4 regions of the Micromonospora peucetia genome follow, and region 3 is predicted to be linked to each of the others. Evidence: riboswitches for the same ligand, from Rfam matches in the RefSeq annotation. Region 3 holds a riboswitch; each other region holds the start of a gene.
What was found. A riboswitch is a leader RNA that binds a small molecule or an ion and turns the genes downstream of it on or off. The one in region 3 is predicted to bind cobalamin.
Positions count from the first base shown of each region.

Region 1: it holds a riboswitch for cobalamin, as region 3 does, so the genes downstream of both, bluB (5,6-dimethylbenzimidazole synthase) here and GA0070608_RS26360 (ribonucleoside-diphosphate reductase subunit alpha) in region 3, are expected to answer to the same signal.
Region 2: it holds a riboswitch for cobalamin, as region 3 does, so the genes downstream of both, GA0070608_RS32990 (ABC transporter substrate-binding protein) here and GA0070608_RS26360 (ribonucleoside-diphosphate reductase subunit alpha) in region 3, are expected to answer to the same signal.
Region 4: it holds a riboswitch for cobalamin, as region 3 does, so the genes downstream of both, GA0070608_RS20900 (energy-coupling factor ABC transporter permease) here and GA0070608_RS26360 (ribonucleoside-diphosphate reductase subunit alpha) in region 3, are expected to answer to the same signal.

Region 1 covers NZ_FMIC01000002.1:1,816,222-1,823,777, forward strand. The annotation lists partial or broken gene GA0070608_RS08525 (LysM peptidoglycan-binding domain-containing protein) at 1-422, shown strand, start outside; gene GA0070608_RS08530 (Rieske (2Fe-2S) protein) at 751-1,602, opposite strand; gene bluB (5,6-dimethylbenzimidazole synthase) at 1,730-2,359, opposite strand; cobalamin riboswitch at 2,397-2,589, opposite strand; gene GA0070608_RS08540 (crotonase/enoyl-CoA hydratase family protein) at 2,791-3,555, shown strand; gene GA0070608_RS08545 (discoidin domain-containing protein) at 3,707-7,399, opposite strand.
Region 2 covers NZ_FMIC01000002.1:1,489,478-1,497,033, forward strand. The annotation lists gene GA0070608_RS06935 (bifunctional copper resistance protein CopD/cytochrome c oxidase assembly protein) at 1-1,630, shown strand, start outside; gene GA0070608_RS06940 (hypothetical protein) at 1,638-2,003, opposite strand; gene GA0070608_RS06945 (ABC transporter ATP-binding protein) at 2,000-2,767, opposite strand; gene GA0070608_RS31910 (FecCD family ABC transporter permease) at 2,767-3,885, opposite strand; gene GA0070608_RS32990 (ABC transporter substrate-binding protein) at 3,891-4,904, opposite strand; cobalamin riboswitch at 4,934-5,114, opposite strand; gene GA0070608_RS06960 (ABC transporter ATP-binding protein) at 5,196-5,867, opposite strand; gene GA0070608_RS06965 (ABC transporter ATP-binding protein) at 5,864-6,928, opposite strand; gene GA0070608_RS06970 (ABC transporter permease) at 6,925-7,556, opposite strand, start outside.
Region 3 covers NZ_FMIC01000002.1:5,849,958-5,857,513, reverse strand. The annotation lists gene metH (methionine synthase) at 1-245, shown strand, start outside; gene GA0070608_RS26385 (hypothetical protein) at 398-718, shown strand; gene GA0070608_RS26380 (GNAT family N-acetyltransferase) at 1,033-1,566, shown strand; gene GA0070608_RS26375 (VOC family protein) at 1,629-2,348, opposite strand; gene GA0070608_RS26370 (hypothetical protein) at 2,507-3,085, opposite strand; gene GA0070608_RS26365 (golvesin C-terminal-like domain-containing protein) at 3,462-4,526, shown strand; cobalamin riboswitch at 4,731-4,946, shown strand; gene GA0070608_RS26360 (ribonucleoside-diphosphate reductase subunit alpha) at 5,167-7,512, shown strand.
Region 4 covers NZ_FMIC01000002.1:4,507,993-4,515,548, forward strand. The annotation lists gene GA0070608_RS20875 (precorrin-2 C(20)-methyltransferase) at 1-1,369, shown strand, start outside; gene GA0070608_RS20880 (cobalt-precorrin-6A reductase) at 1,357-2,124, opposite strand; gene GA0070608_RS20885 (energy-coupling factor ABC transporter ATP-binding protein) at 2,121-2,960, opposite strand; gene cbiQ (cobalt ECF transporter T component CbiQ) at 2,957-3,700, opposite strand; gene GA0070608_RS20895 (energy-coupling factor ABC transporter substrate-binding protein) at 3,700-4,023, opposite strand; gene GA0070608_RS20900 (energy-coupling factor ABC transporter permease) at 4,020-4,703, opposite strand; cobalamin riboswitch at 4,732-4,899, opposite strand; gene GA0070608_RS20905 (tetratricopeptide repeat protein) at 5,351-7,054, shown strand.

The DNA.
Region 1 (7,556 bases), 4.0 Mb from region 3:
ACCGGGAGTTGGCCGAGCTGAACCGACTCGGCGACCCCGACCGGATCCACCCCGGCCAGTTGCTGAGGCTTCCTGGGAACGCCGAGGACCAGGGTGCCCGCCGGCACGCCACCGGGCGCCTCGTCTCCCGCCCGACACCGCCCTCGCCCGTCCGGCCGGCCCCGCAGCCAGCGCCCGACCAGGCCGGGGTGACCCCGCCCCCACCGGGGGCCGAGGCTCCGGCGCCGCCCCAGGCAGACCCGAACGCCGGCGAGGTCCCGACGGTGACGGTGGGAGCCGCGCGGGCCGGCGAGCCCGATCGGGTGAACCGACCGCTGGCGGTCTCCGCCGTACTGGCGGTGGCGAGCATCGTCGGCGCGCAGATCGGTGCGGTCCTGGGCCTGCGCCGTCGTCCAGGCCACGTACCGGCCGGCGCCGTCCGCACCACCGCTGCCGCCCGCCGTGGCACCACCACCCGCCGTGACGCCACCACCCGCCGTGACGCCACCACCCGCGCCGGCACCCGCGCCGGCACCGCCGCGACCGGGGGCGGCGCGGGAAACCGGGGCACCGGCGCCGCCCCGCGAGGCAACGCGATCGCGACCGGCCAGAGCGCCTCCGACACCGGTACCCACGACCTCGCGCACCCGACCAGCCACGACAGGGCCCACGTCGACGCTGTCCGCGACATCCCGACCGGCCGCCACCGCCGCTCCTGACCCGCCCGCATGAACAGAGGGGGGCGAGGGCCCGGGTTGGGAGCGGGACAGGTCAGGGGAGGCGGGTCTCCAGGACACCGTTGACGATGCGGGTCGGCAGAACCTGCTGGTCGTTTCCGGACGGGCCGTGCACCACCTCGCCGCCGTTGAGCCGGAACGTGCTGCCGTGCCACGGGCAGACCACGCACGCGTGCCCGTCGATCTCCCGCACCTCGCCCTGGCCCAGCGGGCCACTCTGGTGCGGGCAGCGTTCCAGCATGACGGTGACCTCGTCGCCGTGCCGGTAGAGGATCACCGAGACGTCGTCGACCTCGCGGGTGATCAGCTCGCGCTGCGGCAGCGCGGCCATGTCCGCGATCGAGTGCCAGCCGTCGGTCATCCGGTGCAGCTCGGAGATGCTCTGGTTGACCTGCGCGCCCTGCGAGTACGCCAGGTGCCCGCCAAGGTACGCCCCCATGCTGGCGGCACCGAGCCCGAGGAAGCCGAGCGTACGGCCAAGGTTGTGCCGGCCAGCCATCCGGGCGGCCACCGAGCCGGCGTAGAACGCCATGCCGACGCCGTTGGCGGCGGCGTGCACCAGGCCGACCCGGCGCTGGTCGCGAGCCAGTGCCGCCCAGTCGTTGAGGCCGGCGACCGCAGCCGGAAGGGCGCTGACCGTGCCCACCGCGCAGAGAGTGGTGGCGGCCCGGCGCTGCCCCGGCATCAGGTCCAGCACCGCCGTGCTGATCCACGCGCCGACCGGCACCTGCACCATCGCCGGGTGCAGCGGATGTCCCAGCCAGACGCCGTGCAACAGGTCACGGACCCGCTGCGGTCGGAGGGTGGTCTGGACGGCCCGCTGCAACCGGTCACCGACCCGGTCCAGGCCGGAAGCCTGCTCGATCTTCGTCAGTATTGCTCGCACCCGTACCGCCTTCCCGGCAGGAGTGACCGCAAACCGGTCGGCGGTGACAGATCCGCAGCGTTACGTGACGACACCACCGGCCGGCCCGTAACGGGACGCGCCCGGCGGGAGCACGCCGCCGGACGGCTCAGCTCCCCGGTGCCGCCCAGCGGTCGTGGTGGATCGCCTCGGCCAGTGGGCGCTTCTGCCGCCAGCCGTGCCGGGCCAGATCGGGGACGGGCTCGAAGTGGGTGACCGGCCCGAGGCAGAGCCATGCCACCGGCCGGACCCCGTCGGGGATGCCGAGCAGGTCGGCGAGCCAGGGCTCCCGGTAGAAGGACACCCAGCCCACCCCGAGCCCTTCGGCGGTCGCGGCGAGCCAGAGGTTCTGGATGGCGAGGCAGGTCGAGTAGAGCCCGGTGTCGGCGATGGCGTGCCGGCCGAGCACGGCGGGGCCGCCCCGGGCCTGGTCGTGGGTGACCACCACCGACAGGGTCGACTCCAGCACCCCGTCAATCTTGATCCGGGCGAACCGCTCGGCCGCTTCCCCTTCGAGCGTGGCGGCGAAGCTGTCCCGCTCGGTGTGGACGTGCCGGTGGAACCGGCTGCGCAGCTCCGGGTCACGGACCACGACGAAGTCCCAGGGCTGCGAGTAGCCGACGCTCGGTGCGGCGTGTGCCGCCGCCAGCACCCGGTGCAGCTTCTCCTCGGGCACCGGCGCCCCGGTGAACTGGGCGCGTACGTCCCGACGGCGGTGGATGACGTCGTAAAGATCCAAGGCAGGCTCCCGCTGCGCTCGGCCCACGCCCGAAGGGGTGGGCACCGGACGCGAGGCCGGTCTTCGGACTCCCGGATCGACGCCTGGCCGTCCGCCTTCCCGGTCCGTCCGGACCAGTGGCTGCGCGTACGCGTGGACGGTGGCTCCCCGGTCACCGCGGCGGGCCCGTGCCGGATTCGCACCGGCTTCCCGATTCTCCCCGCTCGCGCGGGGCACCTCACATGATCGTGCCGTCGGGAATGCTAGCGCCGGCCGGCCCGCCCCGGCCGGGCGGGCATGGAAATCCGGTCGCGGCCGTCCGCGGCCACTGTGGTCCGGGTGTACGCACTCTCCTCCCGCCCGCTGCTGGTCGGCCGGCGCTGGTCCGCCCGGCGCAGGCCGCCGGCGCTGACACCCTGGCGCCACCGGCACCGCCGGGGCATGCTGTCCCGATGGGGGTACGCGTCGAACGCGCGGCAGCGGTGACCACGGTGATCCTGGACCGGCCGGCGGCCCGCAACGCGGTCGACGGGCCGACTGCCCGGGCGCTGGCCGACGCGTTCCACGCCTTCGAGGCCGACCCCGACGCCTCGGTGGCCGTGCTCTGGGGGGCCGGCGGCACGTTCTGCGCCGGGGCCGACCTGAAGGCCATCGGCACCCCGAGCGGCAACCGGGTCGAGGCGCAGGGGGACGGCCCGATGGGTCCGACCCGGATGACGCTCAGCAAGCCGGTGATCGCCGCGATCTCCGGTCACGCGGTTGCCGGCGGGCTGGAGTTGGCGCTCTGGTGCGATCTGCGGGTCGCCGAGTCCGACGCGGTGCTCGGGGTGTTCTGCCGCCGCTGGGGGGTGCCGTTGATCGACGGAGGCACGGTCCGGTTGCCCCGGCTGATCGGCGAGAGCCGGGCGATGGACCTGATCCTCACCGGGCGTCCGGTGCCGGCCGAGGAGGCGTACGACATGGGGTTGGTGAACCGGCTGGTCGCGCCGGGTGAGTCCCGGGCGGCGGCCGAGCGGCTGGCGGCCGAGATCGCCCGGCACCCGCAGACCTGCCTGCGCAACGACCGGGCGGCGCTGCTCGCCGGCGCCGGCCTGCCGGAAGAGGCGGCGCTGGAGGTCGAGCTGGCGTACGGAATGGAGTCGCTGGCCGCCGACGCGATCGCCGGGGCGGCCCGGTTCGCCGCCGGCGCCGGCCGGCACGGCGCCCCGGCCCACTGACCGGGCGGAGGCCCGACCGGCATCGCGCCCCGGCCAGCGCACGCCCGGGCCGACGGGTCGGGCGGCCCGACGGGTCGGGCGGTACGGCCACCGGGTGTCCAGTGGCCGCACCGCCCGGGAGTCCGGCCGCCGCTCGGGCGACCGGGGTGGGTCAGTTGCGGTTGATGGTGAACGTCGGGGTGGTGTTCTGGATGTCCACCGCGTTGTTGCTCAGGCGAAGGTTGTTGAAGGTGACCGACCCGACGGCCGGCCCCTGCCCTGCCTCCGGCATCGGGTTGGCCCAGACACCGAAGCCGGACTTCGCGTCGTACGCGTCACCGCTCTTGCGGGCTCCGCTGATGGAGATGTTGGTGAAGACCGTGTCGGTGACCGGGAACTGTGGCTGCCCACCGACGTAGTTGGTCTGGAACATGATGCCGCTGTAGGTCGGGTCGACGATGTCGACGTCGCTGACCCGGATGCCCTGGAACACCTTCGAGGCGGAGAAGACCCAGATCGCCGGGAAGGTCTGCGCGCCCCAGAAGTGCCCACCGGCCCGGACGATCGAGATGTTCTCGAACCGGGTGGGCGGGTCGGCACCGAAGCCGTTCATCGGGTAGCCGAAGTCGAGCGAGCTGATGGTGATGCCGGAGTAGACCAGCGTGTCCGCGATGTAGATGTTGCGGAACGTGTTGCCGTAGCCGCCGTAGACCGCGACACCGGCGGCCCGCCAGGTCAGGGTCGAGGTCAGGTTCTCGTAGACGTTGTCCTTCATGTCCGCGCCGCCCGCGTCGATCGCCGAGAAGAGCGCGAAGCTGTCGTCACCGGTGGCCCGGGCGTCGTTGTTGCTGACCAGGTTGTTGGTGCTCCCGTTGGTCATGTTGATGCCGTCGGCGAACATGTTCCGGATCCGGGAGTTCTTGATCGTCATGTGGTCGGTGTTCGCGCCCCAGTAGAGGCACACCATGTGCTCGTTCCAGATGTTGTCGATCACGATGTTCGACACGTTGGAGAAGTCGAACACCTTGCCCGGCCCGTCGATCCGCGACGTGTAGTTGCCGAAGTAGGCGAAGTTCGCGAACGACGATCCGGCCGCCGAATTATCGGCCCGGAAGCCGATGTCGGTGTTGTCCTGGCCGGACGGCGCGTTGAACCGGGTGTACCAGGGGCCGGCGCCGACCACCTTGACCGCCTTGCCGTACACCTGGAACTTCGACGCGGTGGCGTAGTTGCCGGCCGGCAGGTACACCCCGACGAGGTTGCCGGTGGTGTCCATCCGTACCCGGTCCAGGGCGTTCTGCACATCGGAGTGGGTGAAGCCGGTCGGCGTGGCGTAGCGCGCCGGGTCCGGGTTCGCGATCGGGGAGACCTGCTCGGTGTTCATGAAGTCGATCGCGTACGTGGTGGTGTTGGCCGGGTCCTTCTGGAGCCGGATCCTGCTGCCGGCCGGCACGGTCGAGTTGAGCATGACGTTGGCCTCGTCGTAGATGTGCCGCGGTCCGCCCGCACTCGGCGAGTTGCCCGGGCTGGCCTCGGCCCCGTAGAGCCAGGCGTACCGGGACGTCAGGTCGATGGCCTTGTGGAAGGCACCGTTGACGTAGACGTTCAGCGTCGAGTTGATCCCGCCGCCGCCCGGGGCGTCCGGGATGGAGAAGCGGGTGACCAGCGTGTTGGTGCTGGCCCGGGTGGTCCACTCGACGTAGCTGCCGGCCGAGTTGAGGGTGACCGCCCGCCGGCCGGACGCCTCACCGGCGAGGTCACCGACGGTCCGGTTCGGTCCGACGACGCTGGCGCCACCACCGACCATGCCGTCCTCGGCCTCGTACATGTCGTAGGGCATGTTGGCGCCGCGGCCCACGAAGAGTGGGCGGTCACTGGTGTTGTTGGCCTGCTTGACCGGCAGTTCGTTGCCGTCGACCGCGAGCACCACCCGGACGGTGTACCTACCGTTCGCGGCGGTCCAGGTGCCCAGGTTGACCGGGCCGACGGTGGCCCCGGCGTTGATCACTCCGGAGTACGAGCCGGTCAGGGTACGCACGGCCGTGCCCGCCTCGTTGAGCACGGTGAGCGTGATGCCGTGCGCGCCGGACGCGGACGCCACACTGCCGGCGTTGCGGACCGACACCGAGAAGTTGACCGTGCTGCCGGCCGACGGGTTGCCCGGCGACCAGGCGACCGCCGAGGCGACCAGGTCGGAGCTGGCGACCGGGCTGACCACCAGCGGGCTGGGGTTGGTGTAGCTGTTGTTGGTGTCGTCCTGCTCGACGACGGTGTTCGACTCGTCGACCTTCGCGCTCAGCGGATAGCTGCCCGCGTCCCGGGTGCCGATGTTCGCCGAGACCGTGGTCGAGGCGCCGGCCGCCAGGCCGCCGACCGACGCGGTGCCGACCCGGGTGGCGCCCAGGTAGAAGTTGACGTTGGTGGTGCCGGAGGCCGCCGAGCCGGCGTTGCGCACGGTGGCCGAGAGCGTGACGGCACTCGTCTCCACGGGCGCGGACGGGCTGAACGACATGCCGGTCACGGTCAGGTCCGGGTTCGGCGCCGGGATGCCGATGACCTGGAGCTCGGCGACCTGCCCGGCCGGGGCACCGGTGTTGGAGGCGATCGAGAGCCGCACGTCGGCCGCCGCGCCGGAGACCGGGATGGTTACCGTGTTGCCGCTGGCCGGGTTGAAGCTGTAGTTCGCCGCACCGACCAGGGTGCTGAAGGTCGAGGAGCCCTGATCTCGGCCGAGCACGGTGATGTTCTGGGTACGCGTCCCCCAGGCGGAGTCGGGGTTGAGCTTCAGCACGATCTGGCTGAGGCTGGCGTTGGCGCCGAGCTGCACGGTCAGCGTGCTCGGGTTGCCGTTGCCCTCCCAGTAGGTGGCCACGTTGTTGTCGTTGGCGTTGGTGGCCACGAACGTGTGCACGTGCCCGGAGGCGGTGATCGGCTTGCCGACGGCCAGGTTGGTGCCGGCCGGCGGGTTGCCGGTGCCGGTCCGGGTAACGGTGTTGCTGTTCGCCGACTGGTTGCCGGCGGCGTCCCTGGCCCGGGCCTGGTACGAGACCGTGGCGCTGTCCGGCTGGCTGTCGGTGTACGTCAGCGTGGAGCCGTTGACACTGCCGCGCAGCCCGCCGTTGGCGTACACGTCGTACCCGGTCACTCCGACGTTGTCCGTGGACGCGGACCAGGTGAGCCGGATCTGCCCGCTGGCGGGCTGGGTGTACGCCAGGTTTCCGGGGGCGCTGGGGGCCTGGGTGTCGGGGTTGCCGACGGCACCGTAGACCTCGACCTCGGACAGTTGGGCGGCCGGCCAGCCGGTGTTGCCGGTGACCTGCACCCGCACGTACCGGGTGCTGGCCGCGGTGAAGCTGACGGTCGCGGTGTTGCCGGTGGCCGGGTTGAAGGTGTAGCCACCGGACGCCTTCAGGGTGGCGAACGACGAGCCGTTGGTGGAGCCGAGCACCGACAGCGTCTGGGTACGGGTCTGCCAGGCTGACGACGGTGGCAGCTTGAGCACCAGCCGGTCGACGCTGACGGTGGCGCCGAGGTCGGCCTGGATCCACTGCGGGAACGCGTTGTTGGCGCTCTCCCAGTAGGTGTCCGCGTTGCCGTCGTTGGCGTTGCCCGCCAGGTAGTTCTGGTTGTGGCTGCTGGCGGTCATGGTGGCGGATAGCCCGGCGAGCAGGGCGGCGCGGGCGACGGTCGCGGACGGGTCCGCCGCCGGGGTGGCGACCGCCGGGGTCACGGCCGGGACGGCGGTGAGAAGCAGTCCGGCGAGCAGTCCGGCGAGCAGCCGTCGGTGGGCCGGGCGGGTGGATCGCGGGGCGGGACCGGGCGCGCCGGTCGGCGGGGTGCCCGTTCTGATGCCGAGTCTGGACATGGGGTCGCTACACCTCTTTCGGGGGTGGGGTGCGGGTGCGTTGCCCGGCTGTGGGCGCAGGGGTACGCCCGTCGTGCCGCGACAGGTGGGGGACGGTGCGGGACGGGGATCGGGCGGGACCAGGGCCGCGCTGCGCCGGGCCGCCCAGGCCGGGGTG
Region 2 (7,556 bases), 4.4 Mb from region 3:
TGGGCTCGCCGCCGTGGCCGCGTTGGTCGCGCTGGTCGGGGTGCTGCCGCCGGCGTTCACCGGGCACGCCGCCGGGGCGGGCAACCACCAGATCGCGGTGTCCAGCCTCGCCCTGCACGTGCTGGCCGCCGCCCTCTGGGTCGGCGGGCTGGTGGCGCTGCTGATGATCCGCCGCAGCCGGCAACTGGCCGACGCCGCCGACCGGTACAGCCGCCTCGCCCTGGGCTGTTTCGTGGCCGTCGCGGTCAGCGGGACGGCCAACGCCGCCGTACGCCTCGGCGCCGTGGCCGAGCTCTGGCAGTCCCGGTACGGCTGGCTGGTCCTCGGCAAGCTCTTCGCCCTGGCGGCCCTGGGTGCCCTCGGCGCCGTGCACCGGTCGCGGACCCTGCCGGCCCTGCGAGCCGGCCGACGCGGCGCGTTCGCCCGGCTGGCCGCAGGGGAACTGGTCGTGTTCGCCGCCACCGTCGGGCTGGCGGTGGCATTGTCCCGCAGCCCCACCCCGGTGACGCAGAACCCGCTGGACGCCGATCCGATCACCGAACTGCTCGGCTTCCCGATGCCCGCCGCGCCGACCCCGGAACGTCTGGTGGGCCAACTGCTGCCGGACATGTTCTTCCTGACCCTCACCGTCCTCGGCGTCGGCGGCTACCTGGCCGGGGTGTGGCGGCTGCACCGGTCCGGGCACCGCTGGCCGGTCGCCCGGACCGCCAGTTGGCTGGCCGGTCTGCTGCTGCTGGCCGCCGTCACCAACCTGGGTGTGGCCCGCTACGCGTACGTGCTGTTCAGCGCTCACATGGTGCAGCACATGGTGCTGTCGATGCTGGTGCCGATCCTGCTCGTCGGCGGCGCCCCGGTCACCCTCGCGCTGCGCGCCCTGCGTCGCCCCACCGACCCGCAGGTGCGGGGCGCCCGGGAATGGCTGCTGCTGGCGTTGCACAGCCGGCCCACGAGGCTGCTCACCCATCCTCTGGTCGCGCTGGGCATCTACGCCGGGAGCCTCTTCGGCCTGTATCTCAGCGACCTGCTCGGCACGTTGATGCGGTCCCACCTCGGCCACCTGGCCATGCTCACCCATTTCGTGGTCGCCGGGTACCTGCTGTTCTGGGTGCTCATCGGGGTCGACCCCGGCCGGCCGCGGATCGCCCACCCCCTCCTGGTGATCATCCATCTCGCGTCGATGATGGCGCACGGCTTCTTCGGCCTGGTCCTGATGCAGACCACCACCCTCATCGCCCCGGACTGGTACGTCGCGGTCCACCCCGACTGGGCGTCGTCGCTGATGGAGGACCAGAAGCTGGGCGCGGGCATCGCCTGGGCGTTCGGGGAGATACCGGCCGCGGTCGTCCTGGTCGTGCTGGTCCGGCAGTGGATCCGTGCCGACGGGCGGGAACAGGCGCGCCTCGACCGGGCCGCCGCCCGCGCCGAGGCCACCGGTGAGCCGGACGACCTGGCCCGCTACAACGCCTTCCTCGCCGCCGCCGGCCGCGCCGGTCCTCCCGTCCCCGCCGGCACCGCTGCCGGGGACGGCGGCTTCGTCGGCGACAGCGGCCCGCCCGGCGACGGTGTCGGCGCTGACGGCCCGGCGGCGAGGGCCGGCGACGGTCGGACCGCAGCGTCGGGGCCCACCTGAGGCCGCCTCACCGGCCGGGGCGGAGCGCCGGGGCGACCACCGACAGCTCCAGCGCGGCGGGCAGCGGCGCCACGCCCGGCCCGCCGGCCCGGACCCATGCGGTGATGTCGTCGACGACGGTGTCGTGCAGGACCAGGCCGAACCAGACCGGACGTGTGCCGGCGCGGCGGGCCGCCGGCGCGGGGTGGACGACGACCAGGTTCGACTGCGCGCAGAGGTCGAGGCAGTCGCTGATCCGTACCCGGTGAGGTGCCGGCAACCCGGCGCGCAGCCGCCGCAGCTGTGCGTCGTGGTCGACGGAGGGGTGCTTGCGGGTGCTGCCGCAGCAGCAGTCGCGGCAGACGGTGACGAGGCAGCCCGGTGCGACGGTCATGGCGCGGGCGGGTGGTAGGTGATGGCGGGTCGCCCGGTGGCCGGGTGCGCCACGACGTCGGCTCGTACCCGGTAGACGTCGGCGAGCAGCCCGGGGGTGAGGACCTCGGTGGGTGTACCGGCGGCGACGACCTGCCCGGCGGCCAGGACGACCACCGCGTCGCAGAACATGGCGGCCAGGTTGAGGTCGTGCAGCGCGGCCAGGGTGGTCACCTCCGAGCGGCGGACCAGGTGCAGCAGGTGCAGCTGGTGACCGATGTCGAGGTGGTTGGTGGGCTCGTCGAGCAACAGCAGCAGCGGTTGCTGAGCCAGGGCACGGGCCAACTGCACCCGCTGCCGCTCGCCGCCGGAGAGGGTGTGCCAGCGGCGGTCGGCGTACCCGTCCAGGTCCACCCGGGCCAGCGCGTGCGCCGCCGCGGCGCGGTCGGCGGCGCTGTCGGACCACCGCGAGCCACGGTGGGGCGTACGACCGAGCAGCACCACCTCGCCGACGGTGAGGTCCAGGTCCGTGTCGGCATGCTGGGCGAGCAGCGCGGTACGGCGGGCCAGCGTGACCCGGGGCAGGGCGGCGACGTCGTCGCCGCCGACCGTGACCAGCCCGGCGTCCGGCGCGGCGAGCCGGGCGACGATGCGCAGCAGGGTGGTCTTGCCGCAGCCGTTGGGGCCGAGCAGCCCGACGAGGCTGCCCGCCGGCACCGCGCAGGTGACGTCGTCGAGGATCCGCCGGGCTGCGACGGACCAGGACACCCCGGTGACGGCGAGCATCAGCCACGCACCTTCCGGCGGTGCAGTAGCACCACGAAGGCGGGCACCCCGAGCAGCGCCGTCAGCACGCCGACCGGCAGTTCCCGGGGCGCGAACACGGTCCGCGCGGCGGTGTCCACCCAGACCAGGAAGATCGCCCCGACGAGGACCGCGACGGGCAGCAGGCGCCGGTGGTCCGCCCCGGTGAGGAACCGGGCGGCGTGCGGCAGGATCAGCCCGACGAAGCCCACCGCGCCACTGACGGCGACCAGCGCCGCGGTGAGCAGCGCGGTGGCGACCAGCAGCAGCCACCGCACCCGGGCGACGGGGACACCGAGGGTCGCCGCGGCGTCCTCGCCGAAGGCGAACGCGTTGAGCGTGCGGGCGTGCGCCGCCACCAGGGCGAGCACGGCGGCCAGGACCGGCGCGGCCCAGGCCAGGGCGCTCCAGTCGACGCGGGCCAACGAGCCGGAGAGCCAGAAGGTGATGCTCTGGGTGGCGTGCGGGTCGGCGACCCAGATGATGACGAACGAGGTCGCCGCCCCGCAGAGCTGCGCGACGGCCACGCCGGCCAGCACCACCCTTGTGGGGGCCAGCGCGGCCCGCCGGCCGGCCACCGCGGCCACGACCGCGAACGCGGCCAGCGCCCCGGCGAAGGCGCCCCCGGTGAGCGCGGCGACCCCGCCGCCGAAGCCCAGGACGAGGACCGCGACCGCGCCGAGCGACGCCCCCGAGGAGACCCCGAGCAGGTACGGGTCGGCCAGCGGATTGCGGGTGACGGTCTGCATCACCGCGCCGACGGCGGCCAGCCCGCCCCCCACCGCGGCGGCCCCGAGCACCCGGGGCAGGCGCAGCCGCCAGACGATGTGCTCACGCAGCAGCGGCACCTCGGCGTGCGGGAGTCCCAGGCGGTCGGCCACGACCGACCAGACCGTCGACACGGGAATGTCGGCCGGCCCGACGGTGACGGCCACGCCGATCGACACGACCAGACCCGCCAGCAGGGCCACCAGCAGCGCCGCCAGGCCGACCGGGTGCGTCGCGCGGAACCCGGCTTGGCGGACGGGTCCGGAGTCGGTGGGCCGGGTCGGGTCGGCGGCGGCGCGGTAGGTCGGATCGGCGGCGGCGCGGCGGACCACGGCGGTCAGCGGTCCGCCCCGGCGGGGAGCTGCGCCACGCCCGCGGCCAGCGCCTCGACGCCGAGCACGACGCGTACGCCGGCGGAGGTGGACGAGAACGGGATGACGACGAAGCGTTGCCCGGCCACGGCGGGCAGGTCCTTGAGGCTGGGGTGCCGGGTCAGGAAGGCCCGCTTCGCGGCGGCCGGGTCCCAGCCCGCGTCGACCAGCACGATCGCGTCGGGGTCTCGGTCCGCCACCGCCTCCCAGCTGGTGTTGGCCCAGCCGCCGGTGAGGTCGCCGAAGGCGTTGCCCACCCCGACGGCCGACATGATCATGTTGGGGCCGCCGCAGCAGGCGCCCACGCTCGGGGCGTCGGTGCCGGCGTCCCACCAGAGCACGGAGACGTCCCGTGCGCCGCCGATCCGGGCGACGGCCGTGGCGATCCGGGCCCGCTGGTCGGCGATGAGCTTCTCGGCCCGCTCCGGCACCCCGAAGACGGCCGCCACGTCCCGGATCTCGGCGAACACGTCCTCGACAGTCAGCCTCGCCGGCCGGTGCTGCTTCGGGCATCCGGCCCGCGAGAGGTACGTGCCGATGCCGAGTCCCGACAGCGCGGCGCGGTCGCCGACACCCTCGTCGCCGAAGGCACTGTGGAACGAGGCGTAGACGAAGTCGGGTGTCGCCTCCAGCAGTTTCTCCTTCGCCGGGTACCTGTCCGACAGCACCGGCACGGCGGCGTACGCGACGGCGTGCTCCGGCAGGATCGCGTCGTCCAGGTACGCCGTGCCGGCCATGCGATCGGCGAGGCCGAGCGCCAGCATGATCTCCGTGGCGGGCTGGTTCAGGGTCACCGCCCGCTCGGGCGGGGCGGGGACGGTGACCGGCGTACCGCAGTTGGTCAGCGTGACCGGGGCGGCGGACGGCGGGGGCGTCGTGGCCGGATCGTCCGTGGCGCACGCGCCGAGCAGGACGACGAGGACGGACAGGGGCGCGGCAACGCGCCGGGACAGGGTGGACCGCACAGCGCGCACGCGCATCGGGACTGCCTTCCAACACCTCGTGGACGGGTCATCGCAGTGCCGTGGCCGGTCTCCTGGCTGACGGGAGGTGCGTCCGTGGCCGGCCTTCCCAGGCGTGTGACGCCCAGTGACCTCTTACGACGAGGGCCGCGAACTTCCCGATCACAGTGGCGAGGGCCGCACCGGTCTTCCACCGGCTTCCCGAACACCACGGCAGCGTCACCATAGCCGCCCGCCGGCCCGGAAGTCACGGTGACGAACACCATCGGGGACGGTCGAACCGAGGGCGCTCGGCCGGACACCGCCCTGTCAGGACTGCGGCGGGGACGGCAGGTCGACCACCCGGGTTGCCCAGCGGGCCATCAGCGCCGGGTCGTGGGTGATGAGCAGGACCCCGGCCGCGTGCTGCCGCTGGTAGTCGGTGATGACGGCCGCGAGGTACGCCTGGGTGGAGGCGTCGAGCATGGCGGTGGCCTCGTCGCAGAGCAGGTAGTCCGGCTGGTGCACCAGCGCGCGGGCGAGGCAGGCGCGTTGCAGTTGCCCGTCGCTGACCGCGTGCGGGCGGCGGGCGAGCAGGTCGGGCGTGAGGCCGACGAGGTCGGCCAGCTCCGCCGCCCGGGCTCGCGCCGGTTCCTCGGGTGTGCCGGTGGCGCGCAGCGGTTCGGCGATGATGTCGGCGAGACTCAGCCGGGGGTCGGTGGCGGCGCGGGGGCTCTGGAACAGGATCGCGACGCGGGTACGGACGGCGGCGGGCAGCCGGTGCCGGGCGCCCGGCACCCGTTGGCCGTCGAGGGTGACGTGCCCGGCCTCGGGGGCGTGCAGCAGGGCGAGGACCCGGGCGAGGGTGGACTTGCCGCTGCCCGAGGGCCCACGCAGCCCTACCGTCTCGCCGGGGGCGACGCGCAGGTCGACGCCGTCGAGGACGCGCCGGCCGCCGTAGGAGACCGCGACCTGGTGGACGGCGAGCGCGGTGCTGGTCATGCCGGCGCTCCGAGGGTCAGCGGGTGGTGGCAGGCGGCCCGGCCCGGGACGCCCGCCGAGGGCACCGGCGGGGTGCGGCAGAGGTCGGTGGCGCGCCCGCAGCGCGGCGCGAAGGCGCAGCCGTCGGGCAGGTCGGTGAGCATCGGCGGGTGGCCGGGGACCGGCCGGAAGGCCCGCTCGGGCAGGGCGTCGAGCAGGCCTGCGGTGTAGGGGTGGGCGGGCGCCGCGAACAGCTCGCCGGTGGGCCGCCGTTCGACGATCCGGCTGGCGTACATGACGGCCACGGTGTCGGCGACCCGGCGGGCGGCGGCCAGGTCGTGGGTGATGAGCAGGACGGCGCCACCGGCGTCACAGCGGCGGCGCAGCAGGTCGAGGGTGTGGTCGACCAGGGGACGGTCAAGGCCCGTGGTCGGTTCGTCGGCGAGCAGCAGCGGCGGGTCGGGGGCGAGGGCGAGGGCGGTGGCCAGGCGTTGGGCCATGCCGCCGGACAGCTCGTGGGGATAGCGGTCCAGGTCGACGGGGTCGAGACCGACGTCGGCGGCGACCCGCTCGGCCGCCGCGGGCGCCTCACGCCGGGTACGCCCGTGGGCGCGCAGGGTCTCCTCCAGCAGCCGCCGCCCCGTCCGTACGGGAGTCAGCGCGGTGGCCGGGCTCTGCGGCACCAGCCCGACCGCGCGTCCGCGTACGGCGCGGGCGAGGTGACGCTCGGAGGCGCCGACCAGGTCGACCGGCTCCCCGGCGGCTGGGCGCAGGCGGGCGTGCCCCGTGACGGTGGCGTTGCCGGGAAGCAGGCCGAGCAGGGCGTGGGCGAGCACCGACTTGCCGCAGCCGGACTCCCCCACCACCGCCAGCAGTTCGCCGGGTTGGACGGTCAGGTGCAGGTCGGTGACGGCCTGCACCACGGCGTCGCGGAGTTGGAAGCGGACGGTCAGCCCGTCGACCTCCAGCAGGGCGGGCCGACCATCGGTGCCGGTGCCGGCGGTGCCGCTCGTCATGGCGGTGGAGTCGGGCGTCGCGGTGGAGTCGGCCGGTACGGCGGCGGGCTCGCGGGTGGTGGTCACAGGTTCAGCTCCGCTCGTACTCGCGGGTCGAGACGGTCGCGCCACCGGCCGGTGAGGGCGGCCAGGGCCAGCGTGACGACGACGAGAAGCAGACCGGGCACGATGCTCGCCCACCAGGCGCCGGTGAGCAGGGACCGCTGCCCGTCGTTGATCATGTTGCCGACGGAGGCCAGGTGCGGGGGCAGACCGAGACCGAGGAAGGACAGCGCCGTCTCGTGCCAGACGGCGTGCGGCACCATCAGCGTGGTGGCCAGCGCCAACCGGGGCAGCACGTGCGGCAGCAGGTGCCGCAGGATCACCCGGGGGCGGCTGGCGCCGCCGGAGATCGCGGCGTCGATGAACGGCCGGGTGCGGAGGCTCAGCAGCTCGGACCGGACGATGCGGGCGGTGGACAGCCAGTGCGTCAGCCCGATCGACAGGATCACCGCGCCGAGGCTCGGACGCAGCATCGCGACGATGAAGATGCCCAGCAGCAGGTGCGGCAACGCCGCGATGGTGTCGACCACCCGCATCAGCACGCGGTCGACCCAGCCGCCGAGGGTGCCGGCCACCGCGCCGACGAGGCCGCCGATCACGGTGGCGACGATCGCGGCGACCGCGCCGACGAGCAGCGAGACCCGCAGGCCGT
Region 3 (7,556 bases):
GTACGGTGGCCGACGGCGATCCGGCGGAGCTGGCGGGTCTGCTGCGCAACGACTACCGGGGCTGCCGGTACGCGTTCGGCTATCCTGCCTGCCCGGATCTGGAGGACCGGGCGAAGATCGTGGAGCTGCTCGGCGCGGATCGGATCGGCGTGCAGCTGTCGGAGGAGTTCCAGCTGATGCCGGAGCAGGCCACGGACGCGATCGTGGTGCACCACCCGGAGGCAAGCTACTTCAACGCCAAGTGACGAGTGCAGGTGCTCTGACCTGCAATTTAGGTCGTCCGGAGGAGCTGAACCATGATCATGCCTTCTCCAGGCCGCAGGTCAGGTAGCCGCCGCAAGTCATCGTGCGATGGCTCGTGCAAAAAAGCTTTGACGCCCCCGTCAATGATGGCCGCATGAGAGACGCGAACTCCGTGTTGGTCGTCTTCCGCCTGCTGCTCGTGATCTTCTTCTTTCTCCTGTTCGTACTCGGCGTCCGTCTCGCCGTGTCGCGACGGTTTCCCGTTACCTGGGCTCGGCCCGCACATCCGACGGAGATCCAGCAATCCCGACAGGTCCGCGTCGGTGTCGGCGTCATGTTGGTTGCCGCGAGCCAGCTGATCCTGGAAGGCACGTCGCTCATACCCATGCCCTTCCTGATCTCGGGCATCTTGTTGGCGGTAGCAATGCTGGTTGCCGTAGCTGTGCTGGCTTGGTTCGTCGTATCGCGGGAGTAACCCAGCGACTGGTGCCAGCCCAGCAGCGGCCACCGCGTCGTCGCCCTGCCTGAGCTGCCGCGCGGCCCGCTCGGCGCATGCCGTGCCGTCGGGTGGGTCGCTGTCGACCGGGGTGGGCGTGCCGTGCTGAAGGCGTCGGCGTCGGTCCGGGGTGGTGGGGCGCGGTGGCGTCGTTGCGGGACTGCCCTTCCAACCTCAAGGGTGCGTCGCATCGCGACGGCCTACGGCCGCCTTGGGCCCTGGAACCTCTGCGCCCGGGCTGCCCGCGAACAAATAGGTTGATCATGACAGGTCGAATCGGGTAGGAACACGGCATGCTGCGTGGCAACAAGATCGGGCTGCGGGCCCGACACGAAACCGACGTTCCCGTCCTCCAATCTGAGCTCTACGACGATGTCGCGACCCGGTCACAGGCGGACTCCCGTCCGTGGCGTCCGATCGCACCCGGCTCCGCCGCGTCGCCATACACGGTTTCCGACCCCACCGACGATGCCGCCTGCTTCTCGGTGGTGCAGCTCGCCGATGACCAACTGGCGGGCGAGGCGCTGTTGTGGGGAATCGACCTGCACAACAGAACGGCTCACATCGGAATCTCGCTGCGGCCGGCCTTCCGTGGCCGTGGGCTGGGCACCGACGTCATCCGGGTGCTGTGCCACTACGGCCTCGTGGTGCGCGGCCTGCAACGGTTGCAGGTCGAGACGCTGGCCGACAACGCCGCGATGATACGAGCAGCCACCCAGGCGGGGTTCGTGCCCGAGGGCACCCTGCGCCGTGCGGCATGGGTGAATGGGGACTTCGCTGATCAGGTCATTCTCGGGCTGCTCGCCACCGAGTGGGACGCGAACTGACCGCAACCGCCCGAGCTGGCCACCCTGGGTCGATGTGCGGAAGCTCGTTTGCGTACGCCGGATCACCGTAGTGCCGCTGCGAGGTCGGCGGCGGCTTCGAACGTAGACATCGCCCGTTCGGTCTCGTCTTCACTGAGTACGACGTGTGTGACGCGGTCCAGCATTATGGCCGCGGTTTCGGAGTCGTGCAACACCATCGCCAGTTCGGCGCGGTAGACCAGGACCTCCACCTGCGTGACCGGGTCGTCGTCGGCTTGCAGGCGGGCCAGTGCGCTGTCGAGGATCCGGACGGCCTGTGGGATGTCGCCCCTGGAATCGGCTTGCACGACTGCGTTCGCCAGTGCCTTGGCCAGAGGCTTCGGGGGCGTGGCCGCCGGTTGGGGAGCAGCGGTGGTGTTCTGAACGACGCGGATCCAGTTGCCGCCCGGGTCGATGACGCTGAACCCGCCCAACCCGTCGTAGTTCTTCCGCGCCCTGGGGCGGGTCATGCGCGGTGTCCCGGACACCAACACCTTGCCGTATGCGGCGCGCATGCCGGCGGCGAACGCCCGGTGCAGTCCATCAATGTCCGAGGTGAGCACAAGGCAGGAGCCGTATGACTGATCCGGGCTGAACCCGGCGATCTCGAAAAAGTGCAGGTGCAGATCCTCACGCTGCAGCGCCACGTATGGGTTGGGTTTGCGCTGCTCGTAGGTCGTACGAAACCCGAGAACCGCATAGAAGGCGACGATGTCGTCGACGGAGGCGCAGGGCAGCAGCGGAACGGTCACCTCGTTGGTCATGCCTCCCTTCCTAGGCGTCGCGGGGTGCCCGCCGCACATGGAAATAGCCGATCATCTCCTTCAGGCACCCGAACGGTCGACGGGCCGGAAGAACAGCGGCGACGGTTGGGCCGTCTTCCGGTCCGGTGGCACAGCGAGCACCGAGATGGCCGGGGTAGTCAGGAGTGTGAGGGGGACGGCGGGAGCGGCGGCGAGCCGATTACATGCAGGATCCGCTTGTGCAGCGCGTGGCTGAGCGACGGGACCGGGTGGGAGAAGGCGGCGTCTTCCAGCGGCTTCGGGAAGATCCGCCGGATGCTGTCCGCGTGTTCTCCTCCATCGCCTGGGGCCTGATAGGTGACGGGTGGGCCCGGTTGCAGGGCGACCGGCATCGACAGCCCGGAGAGTTGACTGATGTCGAGGCCAGCCGGCCCCTTGGCGAAATCTGCCGGACTCAGCCAGGAGCAGTTCACCCACGAATAGATGGTGCGGGCCTCGTCCACGGTGGCGGCCCAGTCTGGCGCCACCCCGAACACAGAGGCCACACAGACAGGCCGTGGACCGGGCTCCCGGGTGACTTCGGTGCGGAAGGTCGGGTCGTGTTCGAGCGTCTCCACGACCCGCGCGGCGAGTTGGTCCCGTAGCGGTGTGGGCAGCTTCCGCTCGCTGGGCGCGGGCGCGGACACCCACGACACCAGAAAGGCGCCGGACACCGCGACGGACAGCAGGACGAACGCCAGCACCCACCAGCTACGCATGCGCGATACGAGCGCGAAATCCTGGGCAGGCCCTGCGGTCACAGGCGCGAGGCTATTCGACCGCACGAGTTCTTGGGGAACCGCGAGCGTACGGCCACGTGGGACGGGCCGGCCAACGCGCACGTCCTCAACTGCCGCGACCCGCGGTCCCGGTACGTGGCGCAGGAGCGGCGGCGCCCAGCACGCGGTCGAGAGTGGCCGGCGCCCCTGCCCGAGCGGGGCGGGTGCTGACCTGTCGCCGGCAGGGCGCACCGGTTCCGGAGGCGAAAATCTTCGTCGGCTGGACCAAGTTACGTAGACATCTTTCACCGGGCATCGATCTGCCGCTATATTGCGGGCACTGTCGATCTCTTCGGTTCCTGATGACGAGGTGCTCATGCGCGACAACCCGACGCTTCGGCGGCGTACCCTGCTGGCGGCCATTGCCGGTGCTGCGGCCGTCCCCGTCGTTGCCAGCCCTGCCTGGGCTGCGTTGCCCAAGGTGTACATCGACCCGGGCCACGGCGGCACCGACCCCGGGGCGGTCGGCAACGGGCTGCAGGAGAAGGCCCTGACGCTCGACATCTCCCTGCAACTGCGCAGCATCCTGCTGGCCAACTGGGGTGTCGACGTCCGCATGTCCCGGACGACCGACATCACCCGCAGCCTGGCCTACCGCACCGACGACGCCAACGCGTGGGGCGCGAACCTGCTCGTCAGCGTGCACATCAACTCCGGCGGCGGCACCGGCTTCGAGAGCTATCGGTACCCGACGGCGAGCGGCGCCACCGTCAACCTGCACAACGCGCTGCACCCGAGGGTGATCGCCGCCCAGCGGACGATCGGTTCGGTCACCGACCGGGGGCTGAAGACCGCGAACTTCCACATGCTGCGCGAGGCGGCCATGCCCTCGGTGCTCACCGAGAATCTCTTCATCGACACCCTCGCCGACGCGAACCTGCTCAAGCGGGCCGACTTCATCACCGCCACCGCCCGGGGGCACGCGCAGGGCATCGCCGCCTACCTCGGCCTGAGCACTCCCAACCCGCCCACGTTCAGCGTCATCGTGGACAACGCCACCGCGGGGCGGTTCACGGCGAGCACCAACTGGGGCACGTCCTCCTACTCGGCCCAGCGCTACGGGGCCGACTACCGCTTCGCCAACCCCACGCCCGCCAGCGACGCCGCCTGGTTCAAGGTGAACATTCCGGCGGCCGGGAACTACCGGGTCGAGGTGCGGTACCCCGCCGACGCCGGTTACAGCAGCTCGGCTCCGCACGTCGTCGTCACCTCCGCGGGCAACCGTACGGTCAATGTGGACCAGCGCTCCAACGGTGGCACCTGGCGCTCGCTGGGTGACTTCCCCCTCGCCGCGGGCGACCGCAACGTGGTCGGGGTGAGTCGCTGGACCAGCGCCACCGGCTACGTCGTGGCCGACGCGGTCCGGGTCACCCGGGTCTAGCGCTACGCCAGACGGGCGGGTCGGGTCGCGTGAGGATGCGGCCCGGCCCGCCCGTCTGGCGTAGGCGTCCCGCGGCGCCCACCGGCCGTCCACCGTCACCGGCGGCGGTAGGCCGCCCAGGGGGCGATCGACGGGCGTCACCCGGGTCGCCGTCGACACGCCCGAGACCGACATGTTGGGTGTGACAACGGCGCTGTCCCTATATATGGTGTCGGCGCAGCTGGTTCGACCGCTCATCCGGGGCGGTCGAGGCAAGAGGGAACCCGGTGGGAATCCGGGACTGCCCCGCAGCGGTGAGTGGGAACGACCGCCGTCATCAGCACTGGGCCGCCCGCGGCCTGGGAAGCGACGGCCAGTAGGAGACCGGCGAAGTCCGGTCACGCCCGCGAGTCCGAAGACCTGCCAGTGCGCCGTACGCCCGCATCCGGGTGTGTGGCGGTCCGAGGCCGCGTGGGACGGCCGACGCCATCCCGACGCGTGCCCCGCGCCGCGTCGTCGTCGGTGTCCGCTCCCCGCGTGCCCAGGAAGTCCGTCTGGGATCAAGGCTCGCGAGGAGTGAGTGGTGACAGTCACCGAGGTTGTTCCGGCCGCCGGTACGGCGTCCGACGATGCGGCCCTGGCCGGCCAGCGGCGGCCGCAGATGCACGTCCGCAAGCGCGACGGCGGCACCGAACCGGTCGACGTCAACAGGATCGTCCGGGCCGTCGAGCGGTGGGCCGACGACCTCGCCGACGTCGACCCGCTGCGGGTGGCGACCCGGACGATCAGCGGCCTGTACGACGGAGCGACGACGGCCGAGTTGGACCGGCTGTCCATCCAGACCGCCGCCGAGATGATCGGTGAGGAGCCGCAGTACTCGCGGCTGGCCGCCCGCCTGCTGGCCGGGTACGTCGACAAGGAGGTCCGCAGGCAGGACATCGGCTCGTTCAGCGAGGCGATCCGTCGGGGCCACGCCGAGGGCCTGATCGGCGACGACACCGCCGCGTTCGTCGCCGCCCACGCCGCCGCCCTCGACGACGCCGTCGATCCGCGTGGCGACCTGCGGTTCGAGTACTTCGGGCTACGCACGGTCTACGACCGGTACCTGCTGCGCCACCCGACGAGCCGGCTGGTGCTGGAGACCCCGCAGTACTGGCTGCTGCGGGTGTCCTGCGGCCTGTCCCAGACACCGGACGAGGCGATCGGGTTCTACCGGTTGATGTCGAGCCTGGCGTACCTGCCGAGTTCGCCGACGTTGTTCAACTCCGGCACCCGGCACACCCAGATGTCCTCCTGCTATCTGGTCGACTCCCCGCGCGACGAACTCGACTCGATCTACCAGCGGTACGCGCAGGTGGCGAACCTGTCGAAGTTCGCCGGGGGGATCGGCATCGCGTTCTCCCGGGTCCGTTCCCGGGGCGCGCTGATCAGGGGCACCAACGGGCAGTCCAACGGGATCGTGCCGTGGCTGCGGACGCTGGACGCCTCGGTGGCGGCGGTCAACCAGGGCGGCCGGCGCAAGGGTGCGGCCTGCGTCTACCTGGAGCCGTGGCACCCGGACGTCGAGGAGTTCCTGCAGTTGCGGGACAACACCGGCGAGGACGCCCGGCGGACCCACAACCTGAACCTGGCCAACTGGATTCCGGACGAGTTCATGCGGCGGGTGGAGTCCGACGGGGTGTGGTCGCTGTTCGACCCGGACGTGGTGCCGGAGCTGCCGGACCTGTGGGGGGATGAGTTCGACGCGGCGTACCGGGCGGCCGAGGAACAGGGCCGGTACGTGCGGCAGGTCCGGGCCCGGGAGCTGTACGGGCGGATGATGCGGACCCTGGCCCAGACCGGCAACGGCTGGATGACGTTCAAGGACGCCGCGAACCGGCTGTGCAACCAGACCGCCGAGCCGGGCAACGTGGTGCACCTGTCCAACCTGTGCACCGAGATCATCGAGGTTTCCAGCGACGCCGAGACCGCCGTGTGCAACCTCGGCTCGGTCAACCTCGCCGCCCACCTGACCGCTGGCGGCATCGACTGGGAGCGGCTGCGTGCCACCGTCCGCACCGCCGTCACGTTCCTCGACCGGGTCATCGACATCAACTACTACCCGACGTCGCAGGCGGCGGCGAGCAATCCCCGCTGGCGGCCGGTCGGGCTCGGGCTGATGGGCCTACAGGACGTGTTCTTCGCGCTGCGGCTGCCGTTCGACTCCCCGGCCGCCCGGGAGCTGTCCACCCGGATCAGCGAGGAGCTGTACCTGACCGCCCTGGAGACCTCCGCCGACCTGGCGCAACGGCTCGGTGCCCATCCGGCGTACGGGCAGACCCGGGCGGCGCGCGGGCAGTTGCAGCCCGACCTCTGGGGCGTGGCGGGAACCCAGGCGGAGAGATGGACCGCGCTGCGGGGGCGGGTCGCCGCGTACGGACTGCGTAACTCGCTGCTGGTGGCGATCGCCCCGACCGCCACCATCGCCTCGATCGCCGGTTGCTACGAGTGCGTCGAGCCGCAGGTCTCCAACCTGTTCAAGCGCGAGACCCTGTCGGGGGAGTTCCTCCAGGTCAACACCGCTCTCGTACGGGAGCTGAAGGCCCGTGGCCTCTGGACGGAGCGGGTCCGCTCGGCGATCAAGCGCGCCGAGGGGTCGGTGCAGGACGTCGCGGAGCTGCCGGCCGACGTCCGTGAGCTGTTCCGTACCGCCTGGGAGCTGCCTCAGCGGGCGCTGATCGACCTGGCCGCCGCCCGTGCCCCGTTCATCGACCAGTCCCAGTCGCTGAACCTGTTCCTGGCCGCGCCGACGATCGGCAAGCTCTCCTCGATGTATCTCTACGCCTGGAAGGCCGGGCTGAAGACCACCTACTACCTGCGGTCCCGCCCGGCCACCCGGATCCAGCAGGCCACCGTCGCGCCTGCCGGTCCGGGGCGGGCCGCCGGCCTCGTCGCGGTGCCGGCGCCCGTGGACGAGGCGCTGGCCTGCTCCCTGGAGAACCCCGAGTCGTGCGAGGCCTGCCAGTGACCACCACCACGACCGCCACGACCACCAGCGACCCGAGGGCCACT
Region 4 (7,556 bases), 1.3 Mb from region 3:
GGTCGGGCTGCTGCGCGAGCACCACGTCCACGAGCCGCTGGTGTATCCGGTCACCACCGAGGGCACCGACGACCCGGCGGGCTACGAGGGCGTCATCCGGCAGTTCTACGACGACAGCGCCGAACGGCTCGCCGTGCACCTCGCCGCCGGCCGCGACGTGGTGGTCCTCTGCGCCGGCGACCCGATGTTCTACGGCTCCTACATGTACCTGCACGAACGCCTCGCCCACCGATTCCCCGCCCAGGTGGTGCCCGGCGTCACGTCGGTAAGCGCCGCGTCGGCAGTGCTGGGCCGGCCGCTGGTCGAACGGGACGAGGTGCTGACCATTCTTCCGGGCACGCTGCCCGCCGAGGAGCTTGCCCGGCGGCTCGCCGACACCGACGCCGCCGCCGTGCTCAAGCTGGGACGCACCTTCGACAACGTCCGCGCCGCCCTCGCCGACGCCGGCCGGCTGCCGGAGACGTGGTACGTCGAACGCGCCACCGCCGAGCGGGGCCGGCACGCACCGCTGGCGGAGGTCACCGCCGACGAGGTGCCGTACTTCTCCCTGGCGCTGCTGCCCAGCCCGACCAGTGCCGCCACGCGGGACGACCGGCCGGCCCCGGCGCCGTCGTCCGGAGACGGGGAGGTCGTGGTGGTGGGCCTCGGACCGGCCGGGCCCCGCTGGCTCACCCCCGAGGTCGCCCGGGCACTGCGCGATGCCGAACACCTGGTCGGCTACGGTCCGTACGTGGACCGGGTACCGGTGCGCCCCGGCCAGTCGCGGCACGTCTCCGGCAACCAGGTGGAGACCGACCGGGCCGCCCACGCCCTGGAACTGGCGCGCGGCGGAGCCCGGGTAGTTGTCGTCTCGTCCGGTGACCCCGGCGTGTTCGCCATGGCCAGCGCCGTCTACGAGGTGGCCACGGCGCACCCGCGGTTCGCCGATGTCTCGGTGCGCGTGCTGCCCGGTCTCACGGCCGCGCAGGCCGCTGCGAGCCGGATCGGCGCCCCGCTGGGCCACGACTTCGCCGTCATGTCCCTGTCCGACCGGCTCAAGCCGTGGCCGGTCATCGAGACCCGGCTCGCGGCGGTGGCCGCCGCCGACCTGGTCCTCGCCCTGTACAACCCGGCCTCGGCCAGCCGACGCTGGCAGGTCGGTGCGGCCCGGGACGTCCTGCTGCGCCACCGCGACCCGAAGACGCCGGTCGTGGTCGCCCGCGACGTCGGCCGGCCCGGCGAGACGATCACCGTGACGACGCTCGCCGACCTCGACCCGGAGTCGGTGGACATGCGTTGCCTGCTCATCGTCGGCTCGTCCACCACGCAGGTCAGCACCAGGGGTGACGGCTCGACGGTGGTGTGGACGCCCCGCACCTACCCGGGCTGAGCAGCCGGTAGGCCAGCCAGCCAGCCAGCGGCCTCGTCGGCGGTGTGGACCACCGCGGGAAGCACTGGCGGCTTCGGCCGGTCGATCATCAGCACCGGCAGATCCAGTCGCCGTGCTGCGACGAGCTTGGCCTCGGTCAGTGGCCCGCCGCTGTCCTTGGTCACCACCACGTCGATGTCGTGGGCGCGCATCAGTTCCAGCTCACCCTCCACCGTGTAGGGCCCTCGGCTGCGCAACAGCCGTACGTGTGGCGGGATCGGCTCCACCGGTGCGTCGACGACCCTGGCGAGGATCCGGACGCCGGTCAGCGGCAGGAACGCGGCGAGGCTCTGCCGGCCGGTGGTGAGCAGCACCCGCCGGCCCAGCGTGGGCAGCGCCCGGACGGCCGCGTCCACGTCCGCCACCCGGTACCAGCGGTCACCCGGCTGCGCCGTCCAGCCTGGCCGTTCGAGCCGGACATGCGGCACACCGGCGGCGCGGGCGGCCTCGATCGCGGCGACACGCATCCGTGCCGCGTACGGATGGGTGGCATCGACGACCGCGTCGATCCGCTGCGCGCTCAGCCAGCGGGCCAGGCCCGCCGCGCCACCGAATCCGCCGATCCGCACCTCGCCCACGGGCAGGCGGGGATCGGCCACCCGTCCGGCCAGCGAGGACACCACCACGGTGCCCGGCACTTCGACGAGCAGGGCGGCGAGGGCGCGCGCTTCCGCCGTGCCGCCGAGGACGAGCACCCGCCGTGTGGCCCCGCTCATCCGGCCCCTCCCACCGCGTCGAGCAGGGCGGCCAGCTCGGTGGCAGAGCGTGGCCGGGCACCGTCCAGGCCCGGCAACCGATCCAGCAACCGGTGCACCAGGGGTGCCCAGGCGGGGGCCAGTTGGGCTCCGGCGAGTAGCGCGGCGTCGGCGAGGGCCTCGGCGACGGGCATCGTCCGTGCGCCGCCACCGGACACGACCACGACCGTGTCCGCCCAGCGGAAGGCCAGGTTCACGTCGTGGGTGGACATCATCACCGTGGTGCCGGTCGTCTGCATATCGTCCAGGGTGTGCAGCAGTGCCTCCACTCCCGCCGGGTCCAGGCCTGCGGTCGGTTCGTCCAGGATCAGCAGCTGCGGCCGCAGCGCGACCGCTCCGGCGATCGCGACCCGCTTGCGCTGCCCGTACGAGAGCAGGTGGGGCGGCCGCTCGGCGAGCGCGTTGATGCCCAGGGCGGTGAGCGCCTCGTCGCACCGCTGCCGCACCTGCGTGTCGGACAGTCCGAGGTTCAGCGGCCCGAACGACACGTCCTGCCGGACGCTGGCGGAGAACAACTGGTCGTCCGGGTCCTGCAGAACCAGCTGGACCCGCTGGCGTAGCGCGAGCAGCCCCGCCCGGGTACGCCGCACCGGCTTGCCGGCCACCTCGACGTGCCCGACCTGTGGGGCTAGCGCTCCGACCGCCAGCCGGAACAGGGTCGTCTTTCCCCCGCCGTTTGGCCCGAGCACGGCGAGTCGCCGTCCGGTCTCGACATCGACCGTGACGTCGGTCAGTACCGGCCGTGCCGGTTCGTACGCGAATTCCACCCCGGACAGCCGCAGCAGGACGTCGGTCACGAAGGTCCCCGCAGTCTGAGCGAGGCGACGACGACAGCGGCCAGCAGCGCCAGGGTCGCTGCCACGAAGCCGGGGGAGACGCGCCGCGGTTCGACCTGCACGGCAAGCGAACCGACGTAGCCCCGCAGGGCCAGCCCCTCCTCCAGCCGGCGGGCGCGGGCGAAGGCCCGGACGAACACGGCGGCTGCCTGCCCCGCCAGTGACCGGTACGCCGTGCGCCAGGACCGGTAGCCAAGCCGCGCGGCCTGCGCCTCCCGCACCGTACGCAGACTGTCGACGAGCAGGAAGATCATCCGGTACGTCACGCCGGCGACCTCCGTGACCGCCGCCGGCACCCCGAGCCGACGCAGCCGTGGGATCACGTCGGACAGCGGGGTCGTGGCGCTGAACAACAGCAGGCACAGCAGCGCGGCCAGCGCCCGGCCGGTAGCGGTCAGCGCCTCCCCGGCACCGTTCGGATTCCAGCTCACCCCGCCCGACGGCTGCACCGCGACCAGCAGCGGCACCGCGGAGGTGGTGACGAACAGCACCGGCACCCGGGCCGCTCGGAGCAGCACCACCGCCGACACCCGGGCGGGACCCAGCAGCAGCGCCGCGGCCGTACCGCCCGACAGCACGGCACCCGGCCAGGTCGGCAGCGCCACCGCGCAGGCGAGCAGCCCGAAAGCGAGGAACGCCTTCTCGCCGGGATGCCGTAGCCGCCACCGCCCGTTGTGCGCGGTCACGTCAAGGGCGAACACTAGCCGACGGACGTGTCGGTATCGGCCGGCCGCTGCCGGGCGCGGGTGCGAGCCACCCCGAAGTAGTAGCCCAGGAAGCCCGCGCCCAACGCCGCCTGCAACGCGAACAGGCCGGACTCGATCTCGCCGGACGGCGGCTCGTAGATCGAGGAGAACCAGGGCTCGTGGTCCGGGTGGTCCTCGATGATGGTCTGCTCGGCGAGCGCGTCGGCGCCGATGAAGGGCTCCTCGGCGGAGTCGCCGAGCCCCAGCACCAGTGGCGCGATCGCCAGCGCGACGACCGCCAGCAGCAGGAGCAGGTTGATCCGGGTGAAACGCTTCATGCCGGCACCTCCACCGTCTTCGGTCGCAGGACTCCGAGGCGCCGCAGCTCGTCACCGCTGATCCGGGCCAGCAGACGGATCACCAGCACCGACAGCAGCCCTTCGCTGATCGCCAGCGGAATTTGGGTGACGGCGAAGATGCCGCCGAATTTCGCGACCGCACCGAGCAGGCCTGTGGCCGGGTCGGGGAAGGCCAGGGCCAGCTGTACGGAGGTGACGCAGTAGGTCGCGAGGTTACCGAGCCCGGCGGCGAGGAAGATGCCCACCTCGAGGCTGCCGCCCAGCCGCCGAGCCAGGACGAAGACGGCGTAGGCGACCCATGGCCCCACGATCGCCATGGAGAAGATGTTGGCTCCCAGCGTGGTCAGACCGCCATGGGCGAGCAGCACCGCCTGGAAGAGCAGGACGATCCCGCCCAGCACGCTCATTACCGGTGGGCGGAACAACGCCGCCCCCAGACCGGTCCCGGTGGGGTGGGAACAGGAGCCGGTCACCGACGGAATCTTCAACGCCGACAGCGCGAAGGTGAAGGCTCCGGCAGCGCCCAGCAGCAGCTTCGACTCTGGATCGCGTCGGACCTGGCGGACCAGCGCCCGGCTGCCATGGACGACGAACGGCGCGGACACCGCGAACCACGCGGCGGCCTGCACCGGGGGGAGATACCCCTCGGCAATGTGCATCGAAGACCTTCCTCTCCAACACCTCGTGGACGAGATCACTGTCAAGGTCGGTCTCCTGGCTCCCGGATCGACGCTCCCTCCGGCCTTCCCAGGCGTGAGCCCAGTGGCATAGTCGGAGGTCGCTCCCCGGTCACAGTGGCGAGGGCCGCACCGGTATCACACCGGATTCCCGTACACCTTGACGGCGAGAGGCTATCCAGCCCCGACACCGGGGGGCAAGCCTGGATCTGGCCGGGCGTTCGTGATCGCGCCGGGAAGGGCAGCTCAGCGGGCGGATCTCCGCTCCGGCGAGACCAAGAAACGTGAACCGTCAGACATGGCGCACCTGCTCAGGCCTCAGCCTCACGTTCCGTGTCCGGACACGAACGCTTTCGCCGACACGAGATCTGTCGGCGGCGACGATGAGTGTGCAGGGCTCCAGACACACTAACGCGAGCCATCTCCACATATCCAAGGATCTCGATTACGCTCTGATCCGTCCCGGAGTGATCCACAATGGAGGTGTCTCATGAGGAAGATGACCGTCCGTCGCAAGAGTTCGCTGCGCCTGCTGTCCGGGGCCCGTCGGCTCTGGATCGAGTGGTGCTGGTAGCAGCCGACACGGCGGGCGCTCCCGGGCGCCCGCCCCTGCGGCGATCGGCCCGGCCATGACCGACGAGCCGGGCGGCTACGACTGCCACCGCGATCACGGGCCGTACGCCGGAGTCGCGGCCTTCCTTGGCCGAATCGCCGCCGACCGCCCCCGCCTGGCGTCCCGCCACAGGATCGAGCTGCACGCCATCGCTCCCCGCCTGGACAGCACGGCACGACCGGCCGCCGAGGAGGAGCCGATCCGGTTCCATCCGGCCCGACGCACCGCCTACCTGGCCTACGGTGCGGCCGAGTTCGTGGCGGTCTGGGCAGACCGGCTCCGTCGCCCGGTCACGGTGCGGTTCACGCACGTCGGAAGCGCCGACGAAACCACCCGCGAGCTACTGGACGCGCTGACGCGCCGACTCGGCCCGTCTCCCGTGAGCCTCGACCTGCACGACAGCGGCCCCCGCCGGGCGGCAACGGCCGCCCCGACACTGGAGACGATGCGCACGGCCCTGGGCGACAGTCTGGCCCGCGGCTTCTATCATCACGCGGCCCGAACCGCCCGACGCGGGCGCGCCGCGGTGACTCCGGACGGCGACCTGCGGCACTGGTGGGCGTTTACCACCGGCCTGGCCACCGCCCTGGCGGCGCTGGACCGCCCCACCGAAGCCCTCGACCTCTACCACGAAGCCCGCGCCGTCACCGACAACCCCAAGATCGCCATGTCGGCCGCGTACGCCACCGCCATGCTGTACGCCCGGCACCTGCCGGCCGCCGACCAGGACCCGGCGCAGGCGCGGCACTGGCTGGAGAAGGCGCTTCACCTCGCCGCCGGGCTGGACGACCCGCGGCAGCGGGTGCTGTCCACCGTCTTCTACGAGCAGGGCCTGGCCCTGCTGGACAGCAGGGAGGGCGATCCCGCCTCCGCGCTCCGGCTGATCGACGACGGGCTGGCCCGGCTGGCCGCGGTGCTCGCCCCCGGCGAGCGCCCGCAGGACCTGGCCCGGCTATGCCACAACCGGGCGCAGGTGCATCTCGCCCTGGGCGATCCGGCGCAGGCCCTGACGGACCTCGACACCGTGATCGCCCAGGACCCCGACAACTGCGAGTACTACGTGGACCGGGCCGCCCTGCATCGGGCGGCGGGGCGGCCACGGGCCGCGATCAGGGACTACGACACCGCGATCCGCCTGGGACCACACCTGCCGGAGGCGTACTACAACCGGGCCATGCTCCAACAGGAGAGGGGCCGTGCCGAGCGGACGCGTGACGATCTGGAACGTGTGCTGACAATCGACCCCCGGCACCTCGACGCCCGGATCGCCCTGGTCAACCTGCACGTTCGACGCAACGCGTTCGATCAGGCCGAGACGGACGCGCGGGCCGGGCTGGTGCTGGCCCCGCAGGAGCCCGCGCTGCTGTGCACCCTCGGGCTGATCCGCTCGGAGCGCGGCAGCCTCGCCGAAGCCGACCGCCTGTTCAGCCAGGCGCTGGCCGGGGATCCGGAGCTGGTCGAAGCTTGGACGAACCGTGCCGCGATCCGGTTCGAACGCGGTGACGTGCCCGCCGCCCTGGCCGACCTGGACCAGGCGGTCGCGCTGTCGGCAGCACCTGTGCCCCGCTACAACCGCGGCACGGCGCTGACGCGGCTCGGACGGTGGGAAGAAGCCGCCCGCGACTTCACCCACGCGCTCACCCAACCCGATGTGGACCGGTCGCTGCGCCGCGACCTACGTGTGGAACTGGCCCGCTGCCGTCGCGCCATGTCCCGGTGATCGCCGGCCAGGGTGGTGTCGGCGCCGTTGTTGGCAGCCATCCAGTCCATCTGGCAAGACTTGCCCCTTTCGGTCTGTGGAATCGAACGACCGTCCAAGAGCGGTAGCTCCACCGGGCCTACCGTTCAGGTGGGCTGGGAAACTGCCGACCCGACCCGTATCGACTCGCCGGCCGCCAGTAGGAGCACGAGGGCGATCACGTAGGCCGCGACGTGGTTGGGGAGAATCCGAGCTGTAGCCGCCGAGTTCTTCCAGATTGCCCAGTTCGTCGTCCACAAAGTGCCAACGCGGACCCCGTTACGTTATATGGACCGACTTGCGCGGTCGCCGCGGCGGGAGCACCAGGTAGACCGACCGGGAGCAAGCATTCTCGAAGAGGACGCTGTGTGCTCGATTATGCAAACATCGCAATATGGTTGCCCGGAGAAAGGGCAAGCCGGACGGTCCGCGCATACGGCGGTTCGGTGAGATTTCTCGTCGGTGGATTAACTAAGGAGTGAGG